4 regions of the Furfurilactobacillus entadae genome follow, and region 2 is predicted to be linked to each of the others. Evidence: predicted binding sites of a transcription regulator. Region 2 holds the regulator's gene; each other region holds the start of a gene.
What was found. Region 2 encodes LexA, which represses DNA repair genes until DNA is damaged. Its sites were predicted from a motif close to CNAACANNTGTTNG; they were not measured.
Positions count from the first base shown of each region.

Region 1: dinB (DNA polymerase IV) is a predicted target of LexA. The motif match lies at 2,258-2,271, and genes of this name have one in related genera.
Region 3: xerS (tyrosine recombinase XerS) is a predicted target of LexA. The motif match lies at 2,206-2,219, and genes of this name have one in related genera.
Region 4: ACKTR5_RS08695 (Y-family DNA polymerase) is a predicted target of LexA. The motif match lies at 3,624-3,637, and genes of this name have one in related genera.

Region 1 covers NZ_BQXN01000008.1:35,497-40,770, reverse strand. Annotated here, with positions in the region: gene ruvA (Holliday junction branch migration protein RuvA) at 1-585, shown strand, start outside; gene ruvB (Holliday junction branch migration DNA helicase RuvB) at 622-1,629, shown strand; gene yajC (preprotein translocase subunit YajC) at 1,707-2,129, shown strand; gene dinB (DNA polymerase IV) at 2,314-3,453, shown strand; gene ACKTR5_RS05175 (DHH family phosphoesterase) at 3,558-4,496, shown strand; gene ACKTR5_RS05170 (DEAD/DEAH box helicase) at 4,506-5,274, shown strand, end outside.
Region 2 covers NZ_BQXN01000006.1:18,456-23,729, forward strand. Annotated here, with positions in the region: gene ACKTR5_RS04015 (hydroxymethylglutaryl-CoA synthase) at 1-1,087, shown strand, start outside; gene ACKTR5_RS04020 (hypothetical protein) at 1,178-1,804, opposite strand; gene ACKTR5_RS04025 (nucleoside 2-deoxyribosyltransferase) at 2,084-2,524, shown strand; gene lexA (transcriptional repressor LexA) at 2,586-3,215, opposite strand; gene ACKTR5_RS04035 (DUF896 domain-containing protein) at 3,451-3,690, shown strand; gene ACKTR5_RS04040 (YneF family protein) at 3,794-4,018, shown strand; gene ACKTR5_RS04045 (ABC transporter ATP-binding protein) at 4,101-5,274, shown strand, end outside.
Region 3 covers NZ_BQXN01000035.1:11,087-16,360, reverse strand. Annotated here, with positions in the region: gene ACKTR5_RS11110 (zinc-binding dehydrogenase) at 1-976, opposite strand, end outside; gene xerS (tyrosine recombinase XerS) at 1,131-2,195, opposite strand; gene ACKTR5_RS11100 (NAD(P)H-binding protein) at 2,420-3,019, shown strand; gene ACKTR5_RS11095 (nuclear transport factor 2 family protein) at 3,094-3,459, shown strand; gene ACKTR5_RS11090 (APC family permease) at 3,573-4,862, shown strand; gene ACKTR5_RS11085 (MerR family transcriptional regulator) at 4,896-5,274, shown strand, end outside.
Region 4 covers NZ_BQXN01000020.1:23,206-28,479, reverse strand. Annotated here, with positions in the region: gene ACKTR5_RS08715 (UbiA family prenyltransferase) at 1-118, shown strand, start outside; gene ACKTR5_RS08710 (alpha/beta hydrolase) at 219-1,010, shown strand; gene ACKTR5_RS08705 (bifunctional aspartate transaminase/aspartate 4-decarboxylase) at 1,143-2,726, shown strand; gene ACKTR5_RS08700 (YoaK family protein) at 2,832-3,515, opposite strand; gene ACKTR5_RS08695 (Y-family DNA polymerase) at 3,677-4,987, shown strand; gene ACKTR5_RS08690 (acetyl-CoA carboxylase) at 4,980-5,274, shown strand, end outside.

The sequences.
Region 1 (5,274 bases), on a different contig from region 2:
TATTTACGGGGAACGGTTAATGCCGTAACACCCGCATACGTTGTCCTCGATGTAAATGGGGTGGGGTACCTGATTCAAACGGCGAACCCCTACCGCTTTCACGAGGGTGACGAGGGGGTTCAGATCTACGTCCACCAGGTTATTCGTGATACAGAGATGAACCTGTTTGGGTTTGTTGACGAGGATGAAAAGCGGCTGTTTTTGAAGTTACTCAATGTTTCTGGCATCGGGCCCAAAAGTGCGCTGGCCATCCTTGCTAACGAAGACCACAGTGGCCTAGTGGCCGCCATTGAAAATAACGACGTGGCCTTTTTAACGAAGTTTCCTGGCATTGGGAAGAAGACGGCGCAACAAATTGTGCTGGACCTACAAGGAAAGCTGAGTGATCTTGGGGCGTTGCCAGGCCAACTTGATCTGGAAGTTGCCCCAACGACATCGCAGGCCTTAACAGATGCATTGGCAGCTCTGACGGCACTCGGATACAGTGCAGCAGAAGTGAAAAAAGTCGAAAAACAATTAACGACCATGAGCGCCAAGTCGACAGACCAGTACTTAAGTGTGGCCCTGTCGTTATTAACGCGTTAATGATGGTAAATAATGGTTGGGGAGGTGAGTGACAAGATGGATGATGAAGTGATGTCGAATGAACCGGTTAGTGAGCAGGAAGCGTCGCTAGAACGGTCGCTTCGACCAACAACCTTGGCGCAGTACATCGGTCAAGATACGGTGAAGGAGCAACTCACGGTCTACATTACGGCAGCAAATGCACGGGAAGAGTCACTGGACCACGTGTTATTGTACGGCCCACCCGGACTGGGGAAAACGACGCTGGCCATGGTGATCGCAAATGAAATGCAGGTCAACATTAAGACAACGAGTGGCCCGGCCATTGAACGGCCCGGTGACATCATTGCGTTGTTAAACGAATTACAGCCTGGCGATATTTTATTCATTGATGAAATCCACCGGTTACCAAAAGTGGTGGAAGAAATGTTGTATTCTGCAATGGAAGATTTCTTCGTGGATATTGTTGTGGGCCAGGGACCAACTGCCCATCCGGTTCACTTTCCGTTGCCACCATTTACCTTGATTGGGGCAACCACCCGGGCTGGCTTGCTATCTGCGCCATTGCGAGATCGGTTTGGCATCGTCGAACACATGAACTACTACACGACGGCTGACTTAGAGGAGATCACGTTACGGTCAGCCAACATTTTGGCCAGTAACATCGTGAAGGCAGGCGCCCATGAAATTGCCCGCCGCTCACGGGGAACCCCCCGGATCGCCAACCGGTTATTAAAACGGGTTCGTGATTTTGCAGAGGTTGATGGGAGTGCTGCCATTGATGCGCCAATTGTTGACCATGCGCTCCGTGTTCTTGGGGTGGATGAGTTGGGACTGGATGAAGTGGACATCAAACTATTGAACACGATGATCGACTTTTACAACGGGGGGCCCGTTGGGTTAACGACCCTTGCGGCCAACATTGGTGAGGAAGCGGATACCATCGCCGAAGTGTACGAACCATACTTATTACAAACGGGGCTCATTAAACGGACGCCCCGGGGCAGAATGGTGACATCAGCCGGGTATGAGCACCTGCACATTCCCGCCCCAGACCGAAATTAATTGCCGAATTCCATTTGGCAACCTTCGTTAAGTCTGGTACAGTACATTAAGGAATCTATTTGAATGAGGTGGAGAAATTGACAAGTTTATTAGCAGCAGCCGCTAAGAGCGGGCAAAACAACATGTGGAGTACAATCATCATGATTGTCCTTTTCGTGGGGATCTTTTATTTCTTTATTATGCGGCCAAACCGGAAGCAACAAGATCAACGTAAAGAAATGATGAACGGGATTCACGTTGGGGATCACGTGGTGACGATTGGTGGGTTACACGGTGTTATTGACGCACTTGACGAAACAAAGAAGACAGTGACGATCGATGCTGACGGCATTTACTTAGTGTTTGACTTACAGTCAATTCACCACGTAGAAACGCCAGCAGCAACGACGAGTGCTGCCGCAGCACCAATGAGCAGTGCAAGCTCAGAAGCAGCGAGCGCAGCAACAAGTGCAACTTCAGAAGCAACAAGTGCTGCTGAATCAGAAGCACCAAAAGACTAATCATTTGTCCATTTAATGGCGATGTGAAATTATAAAACCGACGGAGACCCTCATGTGGATGGGGATTCTCCGTCGGTTTTATTTATTGAGAATAAAGTGGCGGAAGGACGGTGTTTTTGCTGTTATTACGAACATATGTTTGATAAACTGTAACCTAAATAGCGGAAAAAAGGAGGGGTGACTCATGGCGCAGACGTTAATGCAGGTTCCACTAGTTGTGGATGCCAGTCGGAAAATTATTCATGTGGATATGGACGCGTTTTATGCCTCTATTGAAGTCCGTGACCACCCCGAGTTTAAGCAGCAAGCGCTAGTCATTGCGCGTGATCCACGGGAGACCGGTGGACACGGCGTCGTGACAACGGCGAATTATGTCGCCCGTAAACTAGGTGTTCATTCTGCGATGAGCGCACAGGAAGCTAGAAAATTGGCGCCCAAGGCTGTCTTTAAACGGCCGGATTTTCCCAAGTATCGGGCGGTCTCTGCACAAATTCACGAAATTTTTCATCAGTATACGGATCACATTGAGCCGATTGCGTTTGATGAAGCGTACCTTGATGTGACGACCAATAAGCAGGGCATCGAGTCCGCTGTGGCCCTTGCACATCAGCTCCAGGCGCAAATTTTTGAAACGGTTCATTTAACGTGTTCAACGGGAATTTCGTACAATAAATTCTTAGCGAAGCTCGCCTCTGACTATGCAAAACCAGTGGGCGTTACCGTTGTCTTACCAGGAGACGCCGAGACCTTCCTCGCCCCGTTGCCCATTGAAAAATTTCGTGGTGTAGGAAAAAAGACGGTTCCAAAGATGCACGACCTGGGCATTATGACCGGGGCGGATCTATTAAAACATTCAGAGCCGGAACTCATTCAACATTTTGGCAAACTGGGCTATGCGTTATATCGTCACGTTCGGGGGAGTGATGACCGACCGGTGGAGTGGCAACGGGAACGTAAATCCATTGGGCGTGAAGAAACTTACGATACCCTGATCACCAATGAAGCGGATGTTGAGACACAGTTACAATTATTGGCAACCGAACTGGTGGAACACCTGGTTAGCCGGCAACGGCACGGAAAAACCATCGTCCTGAAGGTCCGTGATGCTGAGTTCAATACGGTTACCAAGCGGCGAACGCAAACTGAATTTTTTGAAAATTCGGCTGACATCATTTATGAAACGGCAAAAGAATTGTTCGACGAAACAGCTGATTTAGCAGCGAGCGTCCGGTTGCTAGGAATTACGATGACAAATTTAGATCCACTTTCTTTTGAAAATATGACGTTACCACTATTTACTTCGGCGTCTTCACGCGCATTTTAACCGGATTATGGTCCATAGATATCGCTGTGAGGCTTTGTATTTACGCACAATGTCCGTTATACTGGCATGTACGAGACTTGTAGCGAAAAGAGGGGCCAAAAACCATGGACGTGCAAAAAGCAATTTTTGACGATATTAATCGCAACCGCATTATCATCATTCACAGACATCAACGACCTGATCCAGATGCCGTCGGGGCACAGGCAGGCCTTGCCCGGATTTTGCAGGTTGCTTATCCTGAAAAGAAGATTTATATCGTTGGAAAGCAGGTTCCTGGTTTGGCCTGGTTAGCTGAAATGGACCAGGTGGCTGATTCACAATTTGACCAAGCACTGATTTTGATCCTCGACACGGCAAACGAACCGCGGGTGGATGACCAACGGTGGCGTGACGGTCGGGAAGTTGTGAAAATTGATCACCATCCAGATGACGATCCGTTTGGTGATCTTAGCTGGGTGGATGACCAAGCCTCCAGCACCTCAGAAATGGTTGTGGCCTTTGCAAACCGGTTTGACTTAACGATTGACGCAACGGCTGCCCGGTCACTGTACGCGGGCATCGTTGGGGATACCGGGCGGTTCCTTTACTCCGATACGACCCCGACGACCATGCGCGTGGCTGCGCAACTGATGGACACGGGGATCGATGCCGTGGCCGTCAACCAATTGGAAGATGAAATGCCAGTGCCAGTCGCACGGTTATCGGCATACCTCTATGAGCACCTGGAGATCACGGCGAGTGGTGCAGCGTACGTTGTGTTAAGCGCGGAAACAATTCAGTCGTTTGACCTTGGTGACGCCGGAACTGCAAGCTTAGTTCCGATGCCAGGAAAGATTGATTCAGTGCGGGCCTGGGCCATTTTTGAGGAACAAGACGACCACAGTTATCGGGTTCGTTTACGGTCCAAGGGTCCCGTGATCAACGGGTTGGCCCGGCAACACAACGGTGGCGGCCATCCGCTTGCCAGTGGTGCGAAGGCGAAAGATAAAGCTGAAGTTCAAACAATCATTAGCCAACTAGAAGCCTTAACAAGCGCCCAATAAGGAGAAACTATGACGGAAACATTTACAGAACTAAACTTGCGACCAGAGCTAATGGCCGCCTTAACGGAAATTAACTTCGTGAAACCCACACCGGTTCAAGCGCGGTTGATTCCCGTTATCATGGCTGGCCGGTCTGTTATTGGTCAATCACAAACGGGGAGTGGGAAGACCCACGCCTTTTTACTGCCCATCTTTAACCAGCTCAAGCCTGATTTAGATGAAGTGCAGACCATTATTGCGACACCATCACGTGAATTGGCGAGTCAAATTTACGCGGATGCTAAACAATTGGCGAGTCATTTTGACCAGCCAATTCGGATCGCAAACTACGTTGGGGGAACGGACCGGTCACGGCAAGAACGCCAACTGGGTAAGCACCAACCCCAAATTGTGATTGGGACCCCAGGACGGTTGCGTGACTTCATGGATGAACATGACCTGGGCTTACACACCGCCCACCAACTGGTTGTTGATGAAGCGGATATGACCCTTGACATGGGCTTTTTAAACGACGTAGATCACATTGCGGGGGCCCTGCCTAAGGACCTCCAAATGTTGGTCTTTTCCGCAACGATTCCCCAGAAGCTGCAACCATTCTTACGGAAATACCTGACGAACCCGGTGATTGAAGAAATCCCGGTAACGTCAATTATCAGTCCAACGATTGATAACTGGTTGATGTCAACCAAGGGGCACAAAAAGAATGAAATGATTTATGAATTACTGACAATGGGTGAACCATACCTTGTGTTGGTCTTTTGTAATACCAAGCAACGGA
Region 2 (5,274 bases):
TGATGAGCCGGCGAAGTATCACATTGGCATTGGGCAGTCAGAGATGGCGGTCGTGCCGGTGACACAAGACGTCGTCACAATGGCCGCAAACGCTGCTGCTCAGGTGCTTGACGATACTGATCGTGATCAAATTGATCTGATTTTATTCGCGACTGAATCAGGCATTGATAATTCGAAGGCCGCGGCAGTTTACGTTCAGCACTTGTTAGGGCTGACTGAACACACCCGGGCAGTTGAAGTAAAGCAAGCATGTTATTCAGCGACCGCAGCGTTGCAACTGGGTCGTGATTACCTGGTAGCCCATCCTGACCGGCGTGTCTTAGTTCTGGCGGCGGATGTGGCCCGGTACGGGTTGGAAACGGCTGGAGAAATCACGCAGGGCGGCGGCGCGGTTGCCATGGTGATGAGCACGGAGCCCACAATCATGGCAATTGAAGCGGACAGTATGTATTTAACACGTGATGTTATGGATTTTTGGCGGCCAGTTTACGCGACGGAAGCACGGGTTGACGGGCATTATTCAGCCAACATTTACATCGATTTTTTCCAGGATGTCTGGCAACGATTTAAAACGCAATTTGATCAATCGGCGATGGATTTTGATGCATTTCTCTTTCATTTGCCGTTTACAAAAATGGGACTTAAAGCGTTGCGAACGGTTTTACCAGAAGTGGATGACACACAGGCGACGAAACTAACGACGAACTTTGAGGCCGCCCGTGAATGGAACCGTCATGTGGGGAATCTATACACGGGTTCTTTGTACCTGAGCCTGCTGTCACTATTAGCAAACGGTGAGCTCGCTGCTGGTGCCCGTTTAGGACTCTTTAGTTTCGGCTCCGGGGCAGAAGGTGAGTTTTATACTGGCCGACTGCAACCAGATTATCGCCAGGGGTTCAATAAGGCAGCGATTACGGAACTACTTAATAACCGGACGCCGGTTGATGTGGCCACATACGAAGCGCTATTTTCAGATCAATTGCCAACCAACGGCACGGATCGGGAGCTTGATATCAGTGCGGACCCAGCCCAATTTGTGTTAACAGGCATTAAGAACGAACAGCGCCAATATTTAAATCGTGGTTAATGAAAACGGTGGTCCTACGGGATTGCCGTTTTTTGGATGAAAAAAGTCCTGTCGATCAAGGATGATCAACAGGACTAAACGGAACGGTGATTATTTAATGAAGTTCGTGACAGTTTTACCGTTTTTTGCACTATACAAAACCTTGCCTGATTGGTCCGGGCTAACCATGGCCAGGGTGTAATCGTCCTTCAAGGATTTACTGATGTTGGCGGATGAGGCCCGTAAATGGTCTGTCATGGTTGGCCATTTAGCTTCCTCAGCGTCACTTGGCGTTTTTTCTAACTCCTCCAGAGCTTTAACGGCATCCTTATTGGTTGGATGAATGGTGTATGTCTTTGTGTCAGCGTCAAGTGTAACGGTACCAAGACTACTGAAGGCATTTGCCAGTTGTGATTTAACCTGGCTCTGTGCGTTAGCGGTTGCCGCACTCTTCTGGCCGGCCGTTTCACCATCAATGGCAGCTTGGTTCGGATTGAATACCGAGGCAGCTTTGGTTAATGCTGCCTTAGTGGTCGAACTGCTGGAAGATGACTGCATGCTCCATGAACCATGGTGGTGCCAGACGGGGAGCTTAACGACGCCGTAACCAGTAATGAGGGCAAAGACGACGACTAATAGGGTGGCAAAACGCCAAGTTCCGTAAGACTGAATTGAGTTGAGCAGGTAAAAAACGGCAAGGACCAACGCGATGCCACCGAAAACGGCCAAAAAGATCATGATTATTCCTCGATTTCATTGGGTAATGTTGTCTTTTAAGTGTACCATTGTGGCCGCCACCGAAAAAGGGGCCATTAATGAATTGAGTGGTGGAAATTAGTGATAACCGTATGTGAAACGGAAAATTGTGGGCAATGTTTCGATTTAGATTCATAAATGGTGAATCGATTGCCATTATCATGAGGATTTACTAAAAAATATGAATGAGTTTTCGGAATCACGGTGACAATGTTCGCTAATCGAGTATACTGAGAATACTACTTGAGGAGGAACACACACGTGAAATCAATTTACTTAGCAAGTCCTTTTTTTGATGAAGAACAAATTGACCGGGTTAAGCGCGTTGAAGCAGCCTTAGCCGCCAACGCAACTATTGGGGATGTCTTTAGCCCCCGGAAGTCGCAGTTTCCCGAATTGACCTTTGGGAGTCCTGAATGGCAAGAAACGGCCTATAACCATGACTTAGAAAACCTTAACGGGTCCGATATTGTTGTGGCAGTGTCTGACTTCACTGAAGATTCAGTTGATAGTGGGACGGCGTTTGAAATTGGTTACGCCGTGGCTAAGGGCAAGCAGGTAGTTTTACTTCACGAAAAGGATAGCCTTGTTAACTTAATGTTGGCTAAGGGGGCAGTGACTTACGTGACAACGGCTGAAGCCATTGCAGATCTTGATTTTGATGCCTTACCAAATCAAGCCTACCCAGGCGAAGTTCAATAATCAGTAAAAAAATCCCTGAACGGCTAACTGCGTTCAGGGATTTTTGTGTGGTTAAATAATGCTAATAAACAGAGTCACGGTAGAGGCCAACAACCTTACCTAAAATGGAAACTTGGTTAAGAATGATGGGCGCCATGTGATCATTTTCTGGCTGAAGCCGGTAGTGATCGGATTCCTTGAAGAATCGTTTACAAGTGGCTTCATTTTCGTCAGTCATCGCAATGACGATGTCACCATTGTCTGCATTTTGTTGGCGGCGGACAATGACCCGGTCACCAGTCAAAATGCCCATGTTGATCATACTGTCACCACGAATGGTGAGCATGAACAAGTCGCCATCATATTCGGTTAATTCTGGGGGAATGGGGAAGTAGTCGGTTGCGTCTTGAACCGCTAAAATGGGTTCCCCAGCAGCGACGACACCCAGAACCGGAATCTCATTAGGGGTCGTTGAAATGCCGAGGGCGGTTAGACCAGCGTCCGTTAGTTCAATGGCCCGGGGTTTTGTTGGATCTTTAACCAGGAGGCCCTTTTTTTGGAGTCGGTCAATGTGACCGTGAACGGTGGATGTTGACGATAACGCAACCGCTTCACCGATTTCACGGACCGTTGGCGGGTAACCTTTTTCGTTAACCCGGTCATAAATGAACTGGAGAACAGCCATTTGCTTCGTTGCAGCACCTTTTGCCATGTTTACACCTCGTTATTAAATGTCGTCGCCATGGGTCTTGTACACCACAAACGGGTGGCCGAAAATGGTGCCCATGATGGATCGGAAACGCCGAGCGACGCTTTTTGTTATTTAAAACTTAGCATATTTTACGAACAGGGTCAAACAAATGTTCGCTACATTGCAAATCTTTTCCTCTTTTGGCAATAATCTTGTATAATAGCTGTCAAAGCTGAATTAAGGAAGTGACTGAATAATGGAACCAGAAAAATTGCGTGCTCGGATTAACGAATTAGCTCAGAAAGCAAAAGATGGCGGACTGACTGAGGACGAACAAGCCGAACAAAAAAAGCTCCGCGAGGAATTCCTTGCAAACTTCCGGAAATCATTCCGTTCACAAGTTGAGATGATGCAGGTCTTCGATAAGAATGGTAATGAAGTGACACCGGAAAAGGTTCGCCAAGTTCAACGTGATAAAGGCTTGCGTGACGATTAATTAACGTTAATGAAGATTTTTTCGGTTAAAGGGTTTTCATCCGCCGATTAGTTGTGTAGTATAATAAGATGTATTTTATTTAAACGTAAAGGAGGGGTATTTGATGTCAACAGGGTTGTGGATCTTACTTATTATCGTAGCGGCAGTGGCTGGCGTTGTCGGCGGCTTTTTCTTTGCACGCCGTTACATGCAAAACTACCTTAAGAATAATCCTCCAATTACTGAAGAGATGTTACGGACAATGATGTTGCAAATGGGGCAAAAGCCTTCTGAAAAGAAGCTTAAGCAAATGCTTGCTACCATGCAAAGTCAGGCACGTAAAGGTTAATTCATGTAATTAAAGTAACGGATAGGATTATTCCTATCCGTTTTTTTGTCGTTTCATTTGAATTGAGAGAGGTTGGTGAGTTATGGCAATTTTTAGAAAGTTGGCCTGGTATTTTAAAACGGAACGGCGGCGCTATTTACGGGGTGTTCTTGGGTTATTGATCACGGCGCTCCTTGGCGTTATTCCACCCCGGATCCTCGGGGATTTAGTTGATTTGATGGGGAAACGCCAATTGACAGGGTCCCGGTTAGCACTGGACCTTAGCCTCATGGTTGCTGTGGCGTTAGGTGCTTATGCCGCCCGCTTTTTATGGCGAACGTCGATTTGGGGCGGTGCGGCAAACCTTGAACGAACGCTGCGGGAACGGTTGTACTGGCACTTTATGCAGATGGACGCGAGCTTTTATCAGCGTTACCGGACCGGTGATTTAATGGCTCATGCAACAAACGACCTTTCTGCCATTCAGCGAGTGGCTGGTGGGGGGATCTTGCAGTTTGCAGATTCCGTCATCACAGGGGGAACAACGTTAATTGCCATGCTGGTGCTTGTTAACTGGCGGCTAACGATTCTGGCTGTGTTACCACTGCCGTTGATCGCAGTTGTTGCCCGGTATTTGGGAACAAAGATTCACGTGGCCTTTGGTGAATCACAGGCCGCGTTTTCTCGGCTTAACAATAAGGCCCAGGAAAGTATCGAGGGAATCAAGGTCATTAAAACACTTGGTCAGGAGCAACAAGACGAAGCAGACTTTGAAACTCAAGTGAAGCAGACGATCGCCATTAATCGGCGAACTAACCGGCTAGACGCACTTTTTGATCCATTAGTCACAATTATTATTGGTCTTTCCTACGTTGCGACAATCATTTTAGGCGGTCGGTATGTGACAACTGGCGTAATCTCGCTGGGGCAGCTGGTGACTTTTATCGCCTACATTAGCATGCTGATCTGGCCAATGTTTGCCATTGGTCAGTTATTTAACACGATGGAGCGGGGGAATGCGTCGTACGACCGGGTTAATACATTGTTGCATGAGCAGTCCAGCATCGTCGAAAAGACGGCGGGGTTATCTGCGCCCGCCCACGGCGAATTAACGTTTAATATTGATGCCTTTCATTATCCTGATGAAACGGGCAACCAATTGACTGACGTTCACTTCACGTTGCCCGCGGGTCAAACACTTGGCTTAGTGGGCCGTGTGGGGGCGGGGAAGTCATCCGTTATGCGGCTGCTACTCCGTCAGTTTGATGCATACACCG
Region 3 (5,274 bases), on a different contig from region 2:
TATCATCTAATTTAAACGTTTCGGTGAACACCTTACCAGGATGAATGTCGCCATCCAAAACGGCCTTCAGCAAGACCTGCTTGTCATAGGTCGTTACGGAAGCAGGACCACCGGCGATGATCGTGTTGTTGTAGAATGATGCGGTCATGTCCATTTTGGGTTCGTGAGGGAGACCAACCCGACCAACGATGGCACCGGGACGAGCAATGTTCATAGCAGTTTCGTTGGATAGTTCCGTCCCAACACATTCCAAAACAGCATCGGCGCCAGCACCGTTCGTTAATTCGCGAACTTGGGCTTCGGCTTCAGCACCACGCGTGGCAATGATATCGGTTGCCCCAAATTCAGTCGCTAGGCGTTGGCGATCTTCGTGCCGACTCATGATAATGATTCGCTTTGCACCGCGCATTTTTGCGGCAATGACACCACAAAGGCCAACGGCACCATCACCAACAACCACAACGGTATCACCAGTCGTGACATTGGCCACACGAGCCGCATGGTAACCTGTTGCCATAACGTCGGCTAAACTTAACAGTGACTTCAGCATCTCTTCACTGTAATCGCTTGGCTGGCCAGGCACCTTAACGAGGGCCCATTCACCATGTTGGAACCGAATGTATTGTGCCTGAACACCGGCACTAAAGTTGTTTTGGTGTTCTTGACAGTCCCCATCAAAACCGGCGAGACATGCAGCACAATGGCCGCAACCGTGGGTGAATGGTGCAATAACAAAGTCACCAGGAACCACAGTGGTGATGTCAGAACCAACTTCTTCCACAATTCCGATGGCTTCATGGCCGCTGTTTTGTGAATGTTCGGCCTTATCTTCTAAACCACGGTAGGCCCAGAGGTCGGAACCACAGACACACGTCCGAACAACCTTAATGATCACATCGTCGGCAGCTTCGATTGTTGGTTTAGCAATGTCTTCAACGGCGACTACGTTTGGTTTGATAAAAACTGTGCTTTTCATAAATGAACTTCCTTTGTTTGTAGTGGGTTATGTGATTGCAGTTAGCAATAAACATCGTTGCAAACCTTGTGCTAATTGTATCAAAAAAATTAATGAACGTTAATCAATGTGTCATGCGTATTTTAAGCACACGACAATCATTGGGACAGGGGTCCTACATTTTTTCTAAGCCCTCACGTTGCTCTTCATCAATGATGTGTGTGTAAAGACCGGTGGCACTTGTTGAGTTTTGCCCCAACTGGGTCGCCACAAGTTGTTCATTTTTAGTCGCTAGATAAAGCTTAGATGCTAGCGTATGCCGTAACTTGTGTGGGGTAATGCGGACTTTAAACGCACTAGAGTATTTAGCCACCATTTTTTCCACGGAACTTGCTTGAAGCCGAGATGCATGGCCACGGTACCGACTTAAAAAGAGGGCGTGATCGGTGGGGGTTGCCTGGTAGGTGGCAGTGCGAATGTCAACATAGGCTTGAATATACGGTAATGTCCATGGTGCAATGGGGACGGTATCGCGTTGACCACCCTTGCGAACGACGCCAATGGTTCCGGTTTTTAGGTTAAGGTGGCGTAAGTCCGCGTTAGCAGCTTCTGAAACGCGTAAGCCGCTGCCAAGCAAAAGTGCATTAACGGCAAGGTCCCGTTGCTTATCTCGTTGGAAATAGCGATTTTGGGTTGGCGTTAACTGCTGTTCATACTTGTCATTAATAAAATCAAGGTAGTCATGATCTGTGTGACCCAGCATGAGCTTTGTCTTCAGGTTTGCCGCCCGGGTGGCATACGTTTCGTTTGTTCGAACTAACGCGATTTTGTGCATCACGTTGCGATTAAAGTACGCTTCACCGTGTTCATCCTCGGTGTCTTCGGTTAAGTATTTAAAAAGCGACGCGAGGGCGTTTAGCGAGCGATTAATGGTCGGGTGGGCGCGGTTGCCAGCGACACCTGTTAGTTTTGCCTGATTGAGTAACGCTGATTTATATAAATCAACGGTTTCTTTCTTAAGCGACGCAAGAACCTGAATGTCAACGGTTGCTGGTGTTTTAGCAGGCGTTAAGCCTTCACTGATCAACCAGTTGAAGAAGCGCCGAAACTCTGTCAAATATTGATATAACGTTGCCGGCGATAATGGGATCGTTGATTTTGCCTGGTAATATTCTTGGACAAACCAGGGGGCAGTTGACAGTTCATCATCAATTAAATTTAAGTAGTGTTGTCTCTCCATAATCAACCTCCAAACAAACGTTCTCTTACTGTTAAACCTAGTTTACTGGTCATCCTTGCCATTGGCAAGAAGGATGTGGTCGCGGCCTCATAACGATTTAATGAAGCAATAATGTCGTTAACAAAAATTGCTCGATAATTGATTTTTTTGATTTTAATGCTTGCCTTAAAGTTACTAGAAGGGTTTACACTAACGTTTATAAACGAATGATGGAGGCGCTCATAATGACAAAAATCTTAATTATTGGGGCAACAGGAACGGTGGGAAGCACGACGCGGCGGTATTTTTTGGAACATACTGACGATCAGTTAACGTTAATGGTACGAAACCCACGTGGCTTAGGCCACCTTGACGAAACACGTGAACGTGCCATTGCTGGCAGCGTGTTGGATGAGACCGCACTCCAACGCGCATTAGTGGGGCAGGACGTTGTTTTTGCGGCGCTTAGTGGCAATCTGAAAGAAATGGCAACGGCCTTAGTCGCTGGAATGGACCGTGCTGGCCGACTACTGTTCATCACATCAATGGGAATTTATAACGAAATCCCGGCCTCAGTGGGTGCCGGTGGGAATCTGGAAAGTAATCCTGTGTTGCAGCCATATCGTGACGCCGCTGATGTCATCGCTGCTTCTGACCTGAACTACACAACAATTCGCCCCGGGTGGTTTGAACATTCTAATGATGTAAACTACCAGGTGACGCATAAAGGGGAACCGTTTGGGGGCCATGATGTTTCAGTAGTCAGCATTGCCGACCTTGTCGTTAAATTGGCGCATGACGATCAATACGGTGCTCGGGACAGTTTAGGCATTAACCAGAAGTAGGTTATAAACAACAAAATAATTAATGAAGTATCGAGTTGGTAATTAAACTTAGTTTTGAAATGGTGGTGATCATTATGGAAAAACGTCGTGCAATTGACGCATACCGTCAGTTTAATGTGGCGATGAGCTACTGCGATACGAATGCATTAAGAAAAATATTGGCACCAACATTTACGTTGACACATATGACTGGACTGGTTCAATCGGGTAATCAATGGTTAGCCCAAATTGCGGACGGGCAGATGCACTATTATTCTTCACAAGAGGAACGCGTTAGCGCAGTTTCAGTGGCTGATGGGTGGCAAATTAACGGAGATAACATTGTTAATGCACAAATCGGTGGTGGGTCCCGTCAAGATTGGCGATTGCACACGGTGATGCAAGTGGCTGAAAAAGCGGGCCAATGTCAAATAATGAGCGCAGTTGTCACGCCATATTGAGTTAAAAACGAATAACCACCAAGTATTAGTACTTGGTGGTTATTATTTGTTGTCGTTTCACCAGCATGAAAGTTTTATAATCATAGATGATAAAAATACCGATAGACAGTGAGATGGTTAAATTGAAATCGAAGTTTGGATTATTAAGTGTTATTTTATTGGGAATTAATTCAATTATTGGATCCGGGATTTTTCTCCTTCCGGGTCAAGCAGAAGCGATGCTCGGACCTGCCAGCATTTTAGTGTTTGTTTTTGACATGTTGCTTATCGTGTCAATTGCCCTTTGTTACGCTGAAGATGCGACATATTTCGATGAAAATGGTGGTCCGTATCTTTACGCTAAGGCCGCGTTTGGCGATTTTGTTGGGTATGAAGTTGGTTTCAGTGTCTGGGCCATTAGCATTATTGCATGGGCGACCATGTCAACCGCGTTTACAACGGCGTTAGGCGCTATCTTCCCGGTTCTACAACAGCCCCTTTGGAAAGACGTGACGATCTTTGTTCTGTTAGGAACGTTGACGTTGATCAACATTTCTGGCGTAACGCTAACCAAGATGGTCAATGACATTGTGACCGTCGCAAAGCTGATTCCACTCATTTTATTCGTTGTTGTCGGGGTGTTCTTTATTAACGGCGCACACTTTACGCCGTTTGTCGTCACAACGACGAATTTCAACAACGCGTTTGGCTCGGCAGCAATTCTAATTTTCTATGCGTTTACTGGATTTGAGGCGATTACGATTGCCGCACAAGAATTTCGAAATCCGCAACGAACAATCCCGGTTGCCATCATGGTTGTTCTGGGAGTTGTCGCCTTACTGTACATTGCGATTCAGGTCGTTTCAATCGGTGTGCTAGGCGGTCATCTTGCTGGGAACACGGCGCCAATTCAAGCCGGGCTCGCTAAGATGTTGGGACCGGTGGGCACGACGATTGTTGCCGTTGGAACCATCGTCTCAATTTTGGGAATTGCCACGGCTCAATCGTTTTACTTGCCTCGAATCGGTGCCTCAATGGCCGATAATGGTGTCATGCCTAAAATTGTTGGTCGGCGTAACCGGCAGGGCGTGCCCGCTGTTGCAATGATCATTTCCTTCCTAATTGCTTTTCCGTTAGCAATTTCTGGGACGTTCCAAACGTTGGCGGCCATTTCAGTTGTCTCACGGTTTGCTCAATACATTCCGACCATTTTGGCTGTGCTTGTGTTCCGTCACCGTAAGCTCCATGCAAACGAAACGGCTTTCCGATTACCGTTCGGGCCAGTTTTGCCCGTCACGGCCGTGCTTGTGAGTTTATGGTTGTTATCAAAGGCAAGTGGCTTCCAGTTAATGATGGGTCTTGGATGCCTTGTGATTGCCGTTCCGTTTTACTTTTTGAACCGTTACTTGAATCAGCGCGATTAAATAAAATTATTGATAAAGAGAGGGTGAATCGACGTGAATATCAAAGAGGCAAGTGAACAAACAGGTGTACCAGCAACGGCCATTCGTTATTATGAAAGCGAGTCACTCATTCCACCGATTGATCGGACACCAGCCGGGAATCGTGATATTGATGAGCGTATTTTACGGCGCATTAAGTTTGTCACGCAGATGCGGGCAGCAGGGATGACGATTGAAAACCTGCGGAAATATATTAATCTGTTTGATTCAGCTGCGGAGACCTCTGAGGAAGAGCGGGCATTGCTAACGGCGCAACTAGTTGAGATGGAACAAAAACGTGACGATCTGCAAACGGCGATCGATCACCTGCATGATAAGCTTGACCATTTTGATGAACACATGCAGGAAACACGGTTGGAACTGCACGCTATGG
Region 4 (5,274 bases), on a different contig from region 2:
GGCATTTTCAGCGAAGATGATCAAGTCGCAGAGTTTTGTTTTATCGGTTAAAAACTCGGTGTTACTCACAGTTTCGCTTGTTCTGGCGATTGGACTTGGCATCATTACTGGCATTTAGAAATAGTTATGAGAACGAAATCTTGCCGGTGACTGGCATTGTGCCTATACTGAACACATAAAAATTGTAAACAATTTAAATTAACGTGGGGTGACAGCTGATGAGTAAAATTCTTGAGAAGCAAGACATTGTTTATGATCAGGCTAACGAATTAGCGCTTGACGTGTATGCGGATGAAACCGTGGAACCACTGGGAACATTAATCGACATTCATGGTGGTGGTTGGTTTAGAGGCGATAAAGAAAAGGACCGCGACTGGGCGACGCGATTAGCAAACGATGGGTTTGTTGTGATTGTTCCAAACTATCGAATCACGCCAGCGGGTCACTATCCGGATCCGTTAACCGACATGGATCACGTTATGACATGGCTCAAAACAAGTCCCTATAATAACGAACACGTGGGCGTCGTTGGGTCATCAGCTGGTGGCAACATGGCTGTTGAAATGGGGCTGAAATATGGGCTCCCAACGGTGTCATTATCCGGAATCCTTGATATTGATGATTGGCTACGCGACCATCAAGACGTTGTTGCCCAGCAAGACACCGCTCAGGATTTTGTTCATTCGGCTAGTAGCCAGATCAACCAAACCGGGGCAAACGATGGTTTTTATAAATGGTTTGTCACGAATTATTTTGATGGTCAGACAGATCAATACACTGCGGCAACACCAGCAAAACATGTTTCTCAGACTGCTGGACCGATGTACCTTGCTAACTCGCTTAATGAATTTGTCCCGACAAGTGGGGTGATTGATTTAGTGAGGGCGCTAAACGCGGTTCAAGTTCCGACTGTGAGTCGCTTTTTGCCAGGCAGTCGTCACGCGAAGGGGTATCTGGACGACGTTTATGACGAAACGCTTGCGTTCTTAAAGACGAGCCTCAAAAAGTAATGGTGATAAAAATGGCGGATGACCTGATGTGATGATTGGGTCATCCGCCATTTTGTTTAATCGGCTAATAATGGACATTAGCGGGTCGAGATTGGTATCATGGGGGCGACTAAACAGTGGAGGTAGAGCGATATGACGCGTGAAGATGAACGGGCACTGGAGCAATTAGGAGCGTTTGAAATTAGTGACCGACTGATTGATTACGCCAAACGAGATCAGCGGGGCCACGTGTTTTTGAATGCGGGGCGGGGTAATCCGAACTGGATCAACGTGTCGGCCCGGTCAGCATTGATTAACCTGATGCGTTTTGGCCTCAACGAATCACAACGCACCATGAACACTGGTAACCTGGCTGGCTATATTCAGCCGGAGGGCATTGCAGAGCGGCTCCAAGCGTTCTGTGCGACCCTTTCAACGGCTGATGGGCACTTTTTGAGCGAATCGCTAACGTACGTGAAAGAGCACGTTACGACGGATCTTGATGCCGTAGTGGCTGAGTGGGTCGATGGGGTCATTGGAAACAACTATCCTGTTCCGCCACGTGTGCTACGGTATACGGAACCAATTATTACCCAGTACTTAGCGGCAACAATGGGCTTTGACGAAACAGTGACGGCGACGAACCTGTTTCCAACTGAAGGTGGGACGGCAGCCATTGTCGACATTTTTCACACGTTACGTGAAAATGGACTGATTGCACCGGGTGATAAAATCGCCATTAACACACCGATTTTCACACCGTACTTAGAAATCCCGACGTTAGATGATTATCAGCTGGTTGAGGTTGATTTACGGTCGACAGAGGCCCAAAACTGGGAGATTCAGCCAAGTGAAGTGGACAAGCTTAAGGATGATCAGGTTAAGCTATTGATCCTTGTTAATCCATCCAATCCAGGGGCAATGGCGCTTAACGAGGCGGCATTAGCTGCCTTACAAGCCGTGGTGGCGGCCCGGCCTCAACTGATGATTATTACAGACGATGTGTACGGGACGTTTGTTCCCAATTTTAAGTCTGTCTACAGCGTTGTGCCCCAAAACACGGTGCTCGTTTACTCATATTCCAAACTGTTTGGTGCCACTGGCTGGCGGTTAGGGGTGATCGCAGTTGCTCACGAAAATGTCTTTGATGCGCTGATTTCACAGTTACCTGTCGAGCAAACGCAACGATTAAGAAAGCGTTACGGTCGCGTGGTGACACAACCGGACACACTGTCGTTTATTGAACGGCTAGTGGCGGACAGTCGGTCAGTGGGGTTATACGATACGGCGGGATTATCCACGCCTCAGCAAATCCTGATGGTCTTATTTTCATTAACGCACTTACTTGCAGGAAGCCCCGATTCGTACATTGATGAAGCAACACAACTGGTTGTGACCCGTGAACATGATCTCAATCAGGCGTTGGGGATTCCAAACAATGATTCACCTGATAACACCCATTATTATGAGCTGGTTGATATTTACCGGTTGGCCGAGAAACGTTATGGCAAACAATTTCGTGACTACCTAATGACGAATTTTGAAGAGGTCGATTTCTTGAAACAGCTTGCTGAAAAACGTGGTGTCGTGTTGATGGATGGCGTTGGTTTTGGGTCTTCAGCCGGCATTTTGCGGGTCTCACAGGCCAACTTACCAAACGCAGATTATGCCCAAATTGGGACCCAGATTCTGGCTGTCCTTGCTGATTATTATGCGGCCTTTTCAGCACAGGCATAGGCGCTAACAAAAGAGGTAAAGTAAAAAGAAAATCCCTGTTACGATGAAGAACCCCCCAGAGTTGGACAAAAGCCAGCTCTAGGGGGTTCTTGTAATTAAGTTGGGTTAGTTACCGTGATGCTGATCCCATATCATTAGGAGTAAGACGATTAGTAACGTGACGACAACACCAAGCAGTGATTGTGGGCCGATCAAGCGTGTTAACCAAGTTGAAACAAAGGCGCCAATTCCAAAACTCGCAGCCACCCAAAAACTGTCACGAAGCAAAACGTGATTCGTTGCCTTAGCACCATGACCAAGAAGAAGGTTAAATAACGCGGCACCAACTGTGCGAAGGTTACCGGTTGTCATGGTTGTGTTGTAAGGGTGGTTATTTAGAACACGAAATGTGTGGACTTGGAACGCGGCAAATAGTGATAACCCGCTGGTGATTCCATGACTGGGAAGAATCGGTAACAAGAGATCAATGGCAAAAATACCGACGAGTTCCGCGATAATGCTAATTTCCTGCCAAATGAGGTGGCCCGGTCGGTTGAACCGTTGCTCAATGAGATTAGCCAACCCAGCACCAAGGATAAAGCACAGAATTGGGATGAGGTAGGCGATGGTCTTGGCAAAGTGTCCGTCTGCCAGGTTTAATCCAAGCAAAATGACGTTCCCAGATTGTAAGCTGGCAAAGACTTCACCGTGAAAAATGTATGTGTAGGCATCAAGGTAGCCGCCAACGCCGGCTAGCAAAACACCAATCAAGAGGGACTCGTAAATGGGCTGTTTTTTAAGTGATTGCATGTGAACACTTCCCTATGAGTTTAATAATTCAGTTTAGTATACGCCGTCATTAATAAAATGACTGGAAATGATATTTATGAAGATAACGAGGAAAGTTTGTTGTTAAAGCGAACATACGTTTGTATAATGTAAATTGAAATCAAAACAGGGAGCGTGAGCAAATGGCAGACTATGACTATGATGTGGAACCACGCGGTGTCTTTTTCGCCGTTGACAATAAGTCCTTTTATGCCAGCGTTGAGGCCAGCATGCGTGGTTGGGATCCGCTAGATGTTTGCCTTGTGGTGATGAGCGAGCAGGAGAACACTAACGGTGGTCTCATCTTGGCCACGTCACCTGAAGCAAAACGGCGGTTTAATCTGCGGGCCAATGTCTCCCGTCAACGTGATTTGCCGGAGGATGCCAGCATAAAGGTGGTGCCGCCGCGAATGAATTTATACATCAAACGTAACCTTGAAATTAATAACGTCTTTCGTCAGTTTGTGGCTGATGAAGACTTGTGGCCGTACTCAATTGATGAATCGATCTTAGACCTAACAAAGTCGTGGCGGCAGTTTGGGGCGTCACCCGTCGCAGTTGCGCAAGTGATTCAGCATACGGTTTATGAACGTTTTGGGCTTTACGTCACGGTTGGGATCGGTGAGAACCCGGCCCAGGCGAAGATTGCCCTAGACATTTATGCAAAGCATGCGGAGAACTTTATTGGTCAAATTAGTTATGCAACGGTCCCACAAACGATTTGGTGCATTAAAGAAATGACTTCTGTTTGGAGTATTGGTCGGCGCACAGCTGAGCATCTTCGACGGTTAGGAATTACCAACATGAACGAGTTAGCACATGCCAATCCGTACATGTTAAAGCAGGAAATGGGGATGATCGGTGCCCAACTGTTTGCACTATCATGGGGGATTGACCGGGCAGAATTGCGGGAGCGGGTTGATGTGAAATCAGCAGGCTTCAGTAATTCGCAAGTGTTACCAAGGGATTATGATGATCAGCACGAAATTGAACTGGTCATCAAAGAAATCGGGGAGCAGCTTGCCTCACGATTACGTGGCCATGAAAAGCTAACGGCCAGTGTTTCACTCAGTATTGGGTTTTCGTATGGCGTGAAGGAGAGGACCGGCCGCGGTGGGTTTCATCAACAATTACGGTTAGACGCAACCAATGATCATGAAGAAATCGTCCGTGGTCTGACCTACCTGTTTCGTAAACACTGGCACGGTGAAGCGGTTCGAAACATTGCGGTGGCGGGCGCAAATTTATCGGCTGTGACTTACCGGCAACTAAATTTATTTGTTGATCCTGAAGCACAGGAAAAAAAGCACCAGGTGGAAGCAACGATTGACGATCTGCGGCATCGGTTTGGTTTCAAGGCCCTGGTGTACGCACGGAGTACCGAAACTGGCGGGACGGCCCTTGACCGTGCAGCGCTGGTTGGTGGCCATAACGGAGGAAACGCCTATGATTGATGAAAGTCGGCTCATTTATGAGCGAATTGAGCCACTCTTTTTGCGGCAGCCGCACACCCGTTACTGGATTCTCGTTGCCGATGATCCGTACGACAAACAATATAATTTCTTTTTCAATTCGCTTAAACAGGGCCACCGGGAAAGATCAGTGCCATTGCATTCAGTGACCGATTACCAGTTAGCCTATTTAGAAGCGCTCATTGCTAAGTTACGGTTACGGACAAAGTTAACGCTTGTTTTTTTGAATTTTCAGCAGCAGCGGTGGCCCGAAAGCCAACGCTTAATTG